Regions from separate parts of the Limnospira sp. PMC 1279.21 genome, predicted to be linked through region 3. Evidence: riboswitches for the same ligand, from Rfam matches in the RefSeq annotation. Region 3 holds a riboswitch; each other region holds the start of a gene.
The links. A riboswitch is a leader RNA that binds a small molecule or an ion and turns the genes downstream of it on or off. The one in region 3 is predicted to bind cobalamin.

Region 1 (2,201 bases), on a different contig from region 3:
ACTGGCGGAGTCCCTGACTGGATCTAAGACTAAATGCACAGCATTGATATCATCATCGTGTTCGTGTTCCTCTTCCTGGTCATGGTGACTTGGGCGACTGTCCAGATGGTCTTCTACCGCTGCATTAAAGCCTAATAATATGTCAGCGGAAATTTTACCTTGCTGACAGGAAACCGTCTGCACTCCTGGGGTTAACTCCTGTTTTAGCCATTGCTGAACCCGCTGCTGAGACTCTTCATCAATGCGATCGCCTTTCGTCAAAAGTACCAAATCAGCACAAGCTAACTGGTCTTCAAATAACTCCTCGATTGGTGTTTCATGTTCCAAAGTTTCATCCGCTTGACGCTGCTTTTCTAAAGCCTCTAAATCTCCCACCAGTTGACCATTGGCTAGGGCTTCACTATCAACTACCGTAATCACACCATCTACCGTCGCTTTGGTGCGAATTTCCGGCCATCGGAAGGCTTGAACCAGTGGCTTTGGTAAAGCCAAACCAGAGGTTTCTATTAATATCGAATCAATCGCATCTTGGCGTTTAAGTAGTTCTTGCATAGTCGGCAAAAACTCTTCCTGGACGGTGCAACACAGACAACCATTCGCTAATTCGATGATATTAGTTTCCGTTTCTTCTTCGTCACAAACTTGGCAAGATTTGAGGATTTCGCCATCAATACCTACTTCGCCAAATTCATTGACTAATACCGCGATCCGACGACCTTGGTTATTTTGCAGTAAATGGCGGATCAGGGTGGTTTTTCCAGCCCCTAAAAATCCGGTGATAATGGTTACAGGAATTTTATGCACGGTTTTTTGACTCCTCCGAAATTATAGCGATTTGCTATCTATAAATGTTGAGATTTTCCTAGAGTTTAGATGGGCGATCGCTATGATATTTAGATTGTGAAAATACTAAATCAACCATCATCCATACCTCGCAGATGAATCAACAATAGGTTACTTATCGGCGGGCATTCTGACTGAGAGACTAACAGAGTCCCATCACAGTCGCGGGACAGCGCCGGACTTACACCGGACTTTCCCCCTTTCCTCTAAAGGCTGATTTCCCTTAGAACCGATATCGCGAATATCTTATCACAGGTTGGGCGAATTCGGGGAAAAACCAAAAAAGTCCCTGCTTATTTCTAAACAGGGACGGTTTGTTATTAGTGAATAGGGAGAGATAGGTAAATTTGATGACTTAGACTAAGTTAGTGAAAATCAAAGCCCCAATAGCGCCACTAACGGCGATCGCCATCAGTAAATTTGTAAAAAACCTGCCGTATTCTGCATTATAACCAAGGGCTTTGTCTTCCTGACCACCTGTGAAGAATAAAGACCAGGCTTGGTTAGCTGTAATTACTTCTGAGGTACTGTTAAAGTCCGGTCGAAAGATTACAGGTCTGATTAAGTATTTGTTAGGAAAGTTAAAATCTGTTTTCATACAAGTCTCCGAAATGCTACTGAATTATAGGTTGACAAAATCTGGGTTTTACAGGCTAGTTAACCAGCCAATTACACCATGTCCGGTTAATGCTTCTAAGGCTAGGGCGGATATAAACCCGATCATAGCTAGTCGTCCGTTGAGTTTCTCTGCGTATTTGTTGAAACCGAATTGTTGCGCTTCCTCTACATATACTTGGGGTTCGATCGCGTAAACATTTGCGCGTCCACCTTCTTCCATAATTTGTCCACGAACCATAGTATTTTTGCCTCTCTGACTTCTTGTAAACAAATGTAACACACTGCAAACAAATATTGCAAGGGGTTGACAAAATTAATTTTTGTAGTATAATTTTGTGCTTTTTCCAAACAAGGGGGTTTATTAAAAATTTATTAACAATGGGATTTTTACTTAGTTACATGGTATTAATTAAAATTAATTCTCAATTAGCTCAACAGAGAGCCAATAGATTATGGACAATGATAACTACTGTGCCGATGTATCCGTGAACGGCTTTGATGGTGGCTCAAGCTGGTCAGGATTTACTTACCTCAAAGACAACACTGGTCATGCTCGCACCATAAGTGAATCACCAGAATCATTGGTTGTAGTGGGCGAATCATCAATTCCGGGAACCTTTGCTTTGTCCGAGGCGAAGGTAGGCGATCGCTTATATATAGTTGCTCTCAATTGTGCCGGAGGCAATACCCGTCTAATGGGGATGGGGTTAATGCCAGGTGTAGAATTAAATGTCATTAGT
Region 2 (2,201 bases), on a different contig from region 3:
AAATCACGACCCAAATTGTCACCCAAATGGTGATCAATATTTGCAGGAGGGGGGGAGCCGCCAAACTGAGACAAAACAGGATGGCGGCAAAGGCTAACTTATGTTCTGAGGGTAAATACCTTAACCGATTGGTATAGGCGATCGCATCAATTTGATGGTACATTTAGGATGAGCGATTTTTGCCTTGTTTACGGCCTTTATATAAGCCAATCACATAGCCGACGATACCCGCACCAATAGCAGCTTGAGAAACAAATAACAGGCTCTCAATTTCGCCACTGGGAACTTCTAAGATAGGTTCAAACCAGGGTTGATAATTGGGTTGAATTTCGCCGATGAGATTTTCGGCTTGTTCATCGGCTCCCTCATAGTCTCCTCGGATAAAAATTAGCGGCGTTACGGATAAAATAACGACGGCTAAAATCATCCACAAATTGCCATTTTTTACAGGTTTATCAGAAGTTGGTGTCATGATTTTACTTAGCTATTAGCTTTCCCAATTTTCAAGGTTTGCAGTTCTTCTGAGGCGTAGGACTCTAACCAATTCCAAACTACCAGCGTTAATAGTCCCTCACTAATTGATAGGGGAATTTGAGTGACTGCAAAAATCCCCGCAAATTTGATAAAGGAAGCCATAACCCCCCCAGAAGCAGCCGGAAAAGCTACGGCTAACTGTATGGAGGTAATTAAATAAGTGGCTAAACTTCCCAAGGCTGCTGCGAAGAAAATACCTAACTTTTGTTGGTTAAATTGGCAGAATAGTTGATAAATGCCATAGGCAACCCAAGGGCCGACAATCGCCATAGAAAATACATTAGCTCCCAAGGTAGTTAAACCGCCGTGAGCGAGTAATACGGCTTGGAAAAGTAGGACTAAACTGCCTAAAACTGTCATCACTGACGGTCCGAATAAAACCACTCCTAATCCGGTTCCGGTGGGGTGAGAACAACTCCCTGTAACTGAGGGGATTTTTAGAGCTGACAGGACAAACGTAAAGGCTCCTGCTAGGGCAATTAATAGCTTTAGTTCGGGGTTGTTTCGGGTAATTTTGGTGAGTTTTTGAAAACCAATAACCCAGAAAGGGATGATTAACACCCACCAAAAAATTGCCCAGGTAATAGGTAAAAAACCTTCCATAATGTGCATTGCTTGAGCTGGAGTGGCTGCACCTATTACCAAATAAAATGTTAACCCAATCATGGCGATTAGGTGTATCATTCGATGATTTTTGCTCATCTGTACCTCGCAGATTTGTGAGTGAGAAATAACTATAGGCGGGCATCCTGACTCACAGATGGGGTGGACAAATTAGCCGGAAATCTGATTACAGTTGCGGGACAGCGCCGGATTTACACCGAACTTTCCCCATTACTCCTAGTGGCTGTTCCCCACTAGAACCTATAGTTGGCGCTATTGTATCATGTGTAGGTCAACAGTGAACCAAGCTGGCAAATATTTAATTAAGTTTGCTCTCGCCTGGCCCAATATTGTTGGACGGCTTGGACGTTATACCAATTTAAAAAAATCCGAGAAATTTCTAAGGCTAATTGAGGCTGACCACGATTAATTAACCACTGTAAAAAATGCGCCATGGTCCTTTCATTGAGTTGACCTCTTAGGGATAAAATGCCCCAGAGTATCCGATGCAAAATGGTCATTTGAATCATCATTTTGACTGACCAGGTAGGATGTTTTTGATAGAAAACTACCCCCATTCTGCCTCTTTGTTTTTCTTTTTCAATTAGGGCGGGTATTTGGTCTAAGTTAAAGGGGGGATGCCAATGATATCCGACGGCGGCGGGGCATTTGATTAATTTTAAGCCTAATTTTTTTAGCCTAACTCCTAGTTCCAGGTCTTCCCAACCATAAAGCTGAAATTTAGGGTCAAATAATCCGGCTTCGATTAGCCAATGGCGGGCGATCGCCACATTTCCGGTGGCAAAATAAGCGGCAGAAAAATCGGTGATTTTATAGGGTTCTGTGGTGGGATTTTCAAAATTGCAGGTATTCACAACTCGACCATAGGTAAAGATGCGATCGCTTTTTTGAGAGTTGGCAATTAAGGCGGTAGCGTGAGCGGCAAGAAAGCTATCAGTTACCACCAAATCACTATCGATAAAAACAATCAGATCTCCCCTCGCCTGTTCAACTCCCAAATTTCGCGCCGCCGCTGGTCCCTGGTGGTCTTGCTGGTAGATGCG
Region 3 (2,201 bases):
TTCTAATAGACCTGGGGTGGTAATACCACCACCAATAAAAATGGCATCAGGGGAAGGTAAATTAATTAATGATTCGGGTGCTTTTCCGGCTATTATTTTCAGGTCTGGAGTCCCTAAAGCTGTGGCATTATCAGCAATATATTCTAAGCGTCTGGGATGCTGTTCTATGGCGATACTTTGACAACGGCGATCGCTTCTCATCCACTCAATACCAATGGACCCACAACCTGCACCGACATCCCATAAAAGTTGTCCCGGTAGGGGAGATAATCGACTGAGAGTAATCGCTCGGACCTCCTGTTTAGTTAACTGTCCGTCGTGGTGGTAGGCGCTGTCAGGAAGTCCCGGGAAACTAGGGGAAAAGTTAACGGGATTAGAACTAATACACTCTACGGCGATCGCATTTAAATCAGCCACTTCGTCAACATCCCAAGAGGAAGCGATACCCGAAATTTGTCTCTCTTTTTTGCCTCCCAAATGTTCCAACACCACGATTAAACTATCACCAAATCCTTGATGTGTTAGGAGTTCAGCCACGGCGGCGGGAGTGCGACGATTAGCACTTAAAATTAACAGACGCGCACCCCCATAAATTACCCGATTTAATAAAGCCAGGGGACGACCACATAAACTCAGGGTTTCTACATCGGTTACAGACCAACCCAAACGACTACAAATTAGGCTAAATGTAGAGGGAGAAGGAATTATAGTAATTTCCTCAAGGGGTAGGCGACGGGTAAGGGTAACGCCAATACCATACCACATCGGATCGCCACTAGCTAAAACACAGACGGGTTGACCACGGCGGCGGATAATTTCTGCGATCGACTCATCCAGAGGAGAAGTCCAGAGGAGTTTTTCTCGTTTATCCTCCGGGGGTAACATTGCTAAATGACGTTGACCACCGACAACTACTGAAGCCATAGATAAAAGCGATCGCGCCGTGGCGCTTAACCCTTCTAACCCATCTTCCCCAATTCCTACAATTGATAACCATTTGTGGGAAAAATCCCTGCTGACCATGATTTATAGTTAAAATACCAGTATTCATGATATAGTATTTGGGCTTGTCGTTGGGAAAGTTCGGTGAGATTCCGACACTGTGCCGCAACTGTAATACAATTTTCTGAGTCAGAATGCCAACTACAAGTTATTGATGAGTTGTCAAAATCAGCTAATTTTGCGGCTCATTCTCTGCGTCGCATGGAGAAACAAATCACCATGAATTGGTTAGTTAAAGCAAATGTTTGTCCGGGTCTATTTTATGGAACCCACGCCCAGGATGGTTTTTTAATCCGCATTCGGACTCCGGGCGGATTAATTAATAGTAAACAGGGTAAATTATTGGGTGATTTATTAACGGAGTGGGGAGGGACGCTACAAGTAACTAATCGCGCTAATTTACAAATTCGGGGAGTGCAAAAACCACCAACTAGCGCCGTTTTTGAGATGCTGCAAAAATTAAATTTAGCTGCTCAAAATCCCCACATAGACCACCTACGCAATATTATGGGTAGTCCGACGGCGGGAATTGATAGCCAGGAGTTAATTGATACTCGTCCCCTGATTAAAGCCCTGGATAATCTGATTCAAAATCACCCGTTAATTGGCGAACTTAGTCCTAAGTTTAGCATCGGAGTTGATGGGGGGGGGACTGTGGGAATTGGTATCCGTTCTCCGGTGGCTTGGGAACATCGATATAATCAGATTCAGCTTAATGCGATCTCGGTAGATGATGGGAATAATAGCATTAATTTTCAGTTGGCGATCGCCGGAGATAAAAAGCTATATAATACCCAACTTGTCATCACGCCAGAACAATGTTTATCTGTAGTCGCTACCCTTATTAATGTCTATGGGGAGTATGTCCGAAACAACCCCTTAGATACCGGGAAAAAGCCTCGGATGAAACAGCTAATTGACCATCTAGGATTAGATACATATATCCAGCAAGTCAACAGCCAACTAACCCAGCCCTTGCCGATATTGTCCGCTGAACCTACCCCCAGCCAACCCTATCATCATTTAGGAATTTATCCCCAAAAAAACGCCGAATTGTGTTATATTGGGATATCATTACACCTAGGACAAATTAATGCACAACAATGGTTAGGATTAGTCGAACTTTCAGAAACCTTTGGTAATGCCGAGTTAAGATTAACCCCTTGGCAAACAATTATAATGCCAGATATTCCCCATCA
Region 4 (2,201 bases), on a different contig from region 3:
GTGCGCTCAAATTCCCCATGCACTAATACATCGAGTCCGGCTTCTTCTTGGAATTGGATGCACTTGGCAATTTCGGCATCGATCGCCGCTTCATATTCGGCTTGGGTAATGTCACCCCGTTTCAGTTTCACCCGCAGTTGCCGCACTTCGGAGGTTTGGGGGAAAGACCCGATGGTGGTGGTGGGGAATGGGGGCAAAACGGGCTGGCGTTCTTGACGTTGTTCATAAGGCAAAGTCCGCTCTAAATCCTGGGAGGTCAGATTTTGCAGGCGTTCTTTTACCCCCTGATTAACTGGGCTAAATTCCTGGAAGGTTTGCCATTGCCGGAGGATGACTTCCAGATACTTGTCAGGTTCTTGGGTTCCATAGGAGCGATCGGCCCAATCAGCCAGCAGTGTGATTTCTACTAACTTCTGTTCAGCAAAGCTCAAAACGGACCGCAAGGGTTCGGGGAGTTTGGTTTCTCGCTGGGCATCGTATGGCACAAATTGCAGGGAAGCAGACGGCTGAATCCGCAGGTTAGGGGTGACACGGGAAATGGCTTCCAGGGTTGACAAAACGGAGTCCGGGCGAATTTTCCATACATTGCGGGCATCGACAATTCCCGCCCCCAACTCTTTATCGTCGGGGAAACCATACTGTTGCAGTAACTCTAGGTTACGCCCACGGGTGAAGTCTAAACTAATGCCAGCGACGGGTAATTCCATCACCCAGGGGTAATTGTCTCCCAAGTCATCAAAGTAGGTGACCAGGTGAATGGGTAAGCCGACTTGGCTGAGAGATTGATAAGTTGATTGATAGAGTTGTTTAAAGTTGGCAGCATCTCCGAAGACTAAAGCAGGTTCATGGATTTGGACTTCAGCGACACCCATTTTTTGGAGTTCCTGGAGAAGCAGGAGATAGCGATCGCCTAGTTGTTTTCCCGCTTGGTCTTGATTCATCTCCAAACGACTCAGCCGCAGCAAAGTCACCGGACCCAAAACAATGGGAACAGCGCGATCGCCTAATAAGGTTTGAGCGCGATGCACGGTTTGCAGGAAATCGCTAAAGTCGGCTGGCTGTAATGTTTCGGGAATTTCTGGGACGAGGTAGTGATAGTTGGTGTCGAACCATTTGGTCATTTCCAGGGCGGCAATGCCATCCTTACCCCGCGCCATGGCAAAATAACGGTCGAGTCCGCTAAAGGATGCAAACCGTTCGGGAATGATGCCTAAGCGGATGCTCCAGTCTAAAACGTGATCGTAGAGGCTCATGTCGCCAATACCAATGCGATCGATGCCTGCTTGTCGTTGAGTTTCCCAGTTTTTGAACTCAACTTCATTCCGAGTCTGGATGAGGGTTTCTGCGTCCGATTTACCCCGCCAAAAGGCTTCTAATGCCTTTTTTAACTCGCGACTTTTACCAATACGAGGATAGCCGATAGTCGCGGTTTCCAGACGGGTTTGAGTGTATGTTTCCAAGGTCATAAATTGTCGCGTCCTAACGCTGAAAATAGTCATAGAAATCTAGTCCATCCCCGCGACAAACCAGCGGAGTGAACAATTCAAAGCAGCAGAATATCTGCCCAATTGAGTTAAGCAATACTCAGACCAGACTGATTCAAGTCACCGTTAGCATGAGTGACCATCTGCCAGTCAATGTCTACATAAGGCTAGTTTTCTCAAAATGGCAATTTCAAATCAGGGCGCTACCCATGCAACGCCAGGGGAGTCGTCCTAAAAAATGAAGGCAATATTAATTGTGAAAAAGCTAAACGAACCATCATCCGTACCTCGCAGACGAAAAATAACAGTTTGGTGCATCTCCAGAGGAGACAGTTCGGCGGGCATTCTGACTTAGAGAGTTGTGTCTCTCCTCACAGCTGCGGGACAGCGCCGGATTTACGCCGGACTTTCCCCCTTACGTCTGATGGCTGCTCCCCATCAGAACCGACAATATTTAAGCATGATAACACACAAAGCGGAGATTTGACGAAATCATGGCAAAGTTACTGTAAACTGGGGGAACAACGATAGATGTCAGCAACCCGGTTTCTAGGGCTTAGGGTTTCACCAAGCGGCCAAGCCGCCCAAAGTCCATGGGAGAGCCACGGCACGAGAGCATGATTTAATCACAAATTCGGTTAATATTTTAGGGCAATACGGTATAATAAGCGAGAAGGGTTGAGGATAAACCTATTGCCAGATATGTCAAACCCAAGG

Region 1: another riboswitch for cobalamin. It lies ahead of cobW (cobalamin biosynthesis protein CobW); the one in region 3 lies ahead of cobG (precorrin-3B synthase).
Region 2: another riboswitch for cobalamin. It lies ahead of P5683_RS17360 (energy-coupling factor ABC transporter permease); the one in region 3 lies ahead of cobG (precorrin-3B synthase).
Region 4: another riboswitch for cobalamin. It lies ahead of metE (5-methyltetrahydropteroyltriglutamate--homocysteine S-methyltransferase); the one in region 3 lies ahead of cobG (precorrin-3B synthase).

What each region holds. Positions count from the first base shown of each region.
Region 1 is NZ_JARPLU010000052.1:6,557-8,757, reverse strand. Features, by position in the region: gene cobW (cobalamin biosynthesis protein CobW) at 1-804, opposite strand, end outside; cobalamin riboswitch at 946-1,092, opposite strand; gene P5683_RS10240 (hypothetical protein) at 1,199-1,441, opposite strand; gene P5683_RS10235 (chlorophyll a/b-binding protein) at 1,490-1,699, opposite strand; gene P5683_RS10230 (FeoA family protein) at 1,914-2,201, shown strand, end outside.
Region 2 is NZ_JARPLU010000125.1:1,603-3,803, reverse strand. Features, by position in the region: gene cbiQ (cobalt ECF transporter T component CbiQ) at 1-163, opposite strand, end outside; gene P5683_RS17365 (energy-coupling factor ABC transporter substrate-binding protein) at 164-472, opposite strand; gene P5683_RS17360 (energy-coupling factor ABC transporter permease) at 481-1,236, opposite strand; cobalamin riboswitch at 1,256-1,417, opposite strand; gene P5683_RS17355 (glycosyltransferase family 2 protein) at 1,461-2,201, opposite strand, start outside.
Region 3 is NZ_JARPLU010000053.1:22,974-25,174, forward strand. Features, by position in the region: gene cbiE (precorrin-6y C5,15-methyltransferase (decarboxylating) subunit CbiE) at 1-1,023, opposite strand, end outside; cobalamin riboswitch at 1,039-1,163, shown strand; gene cobG (precorrin-3B synthase) at 1,162-2,201, shown strand, end outside.
Region 4 is NZ_JARPLU010000219.1:4,127-6,327, forward strand. Features, by position in the region: gene metE (5-methyltetrahydropteroyltriglutamate--homocysteine S-methyltransferase) at 1-1,466, opposite strand, end outside; cobalamin riboswitch at 1,803-1,948, opposite strand; partial or broken gene P5683_RS21780 (IS607 family transposase) at 2,177-2,201, shown strand, end outside.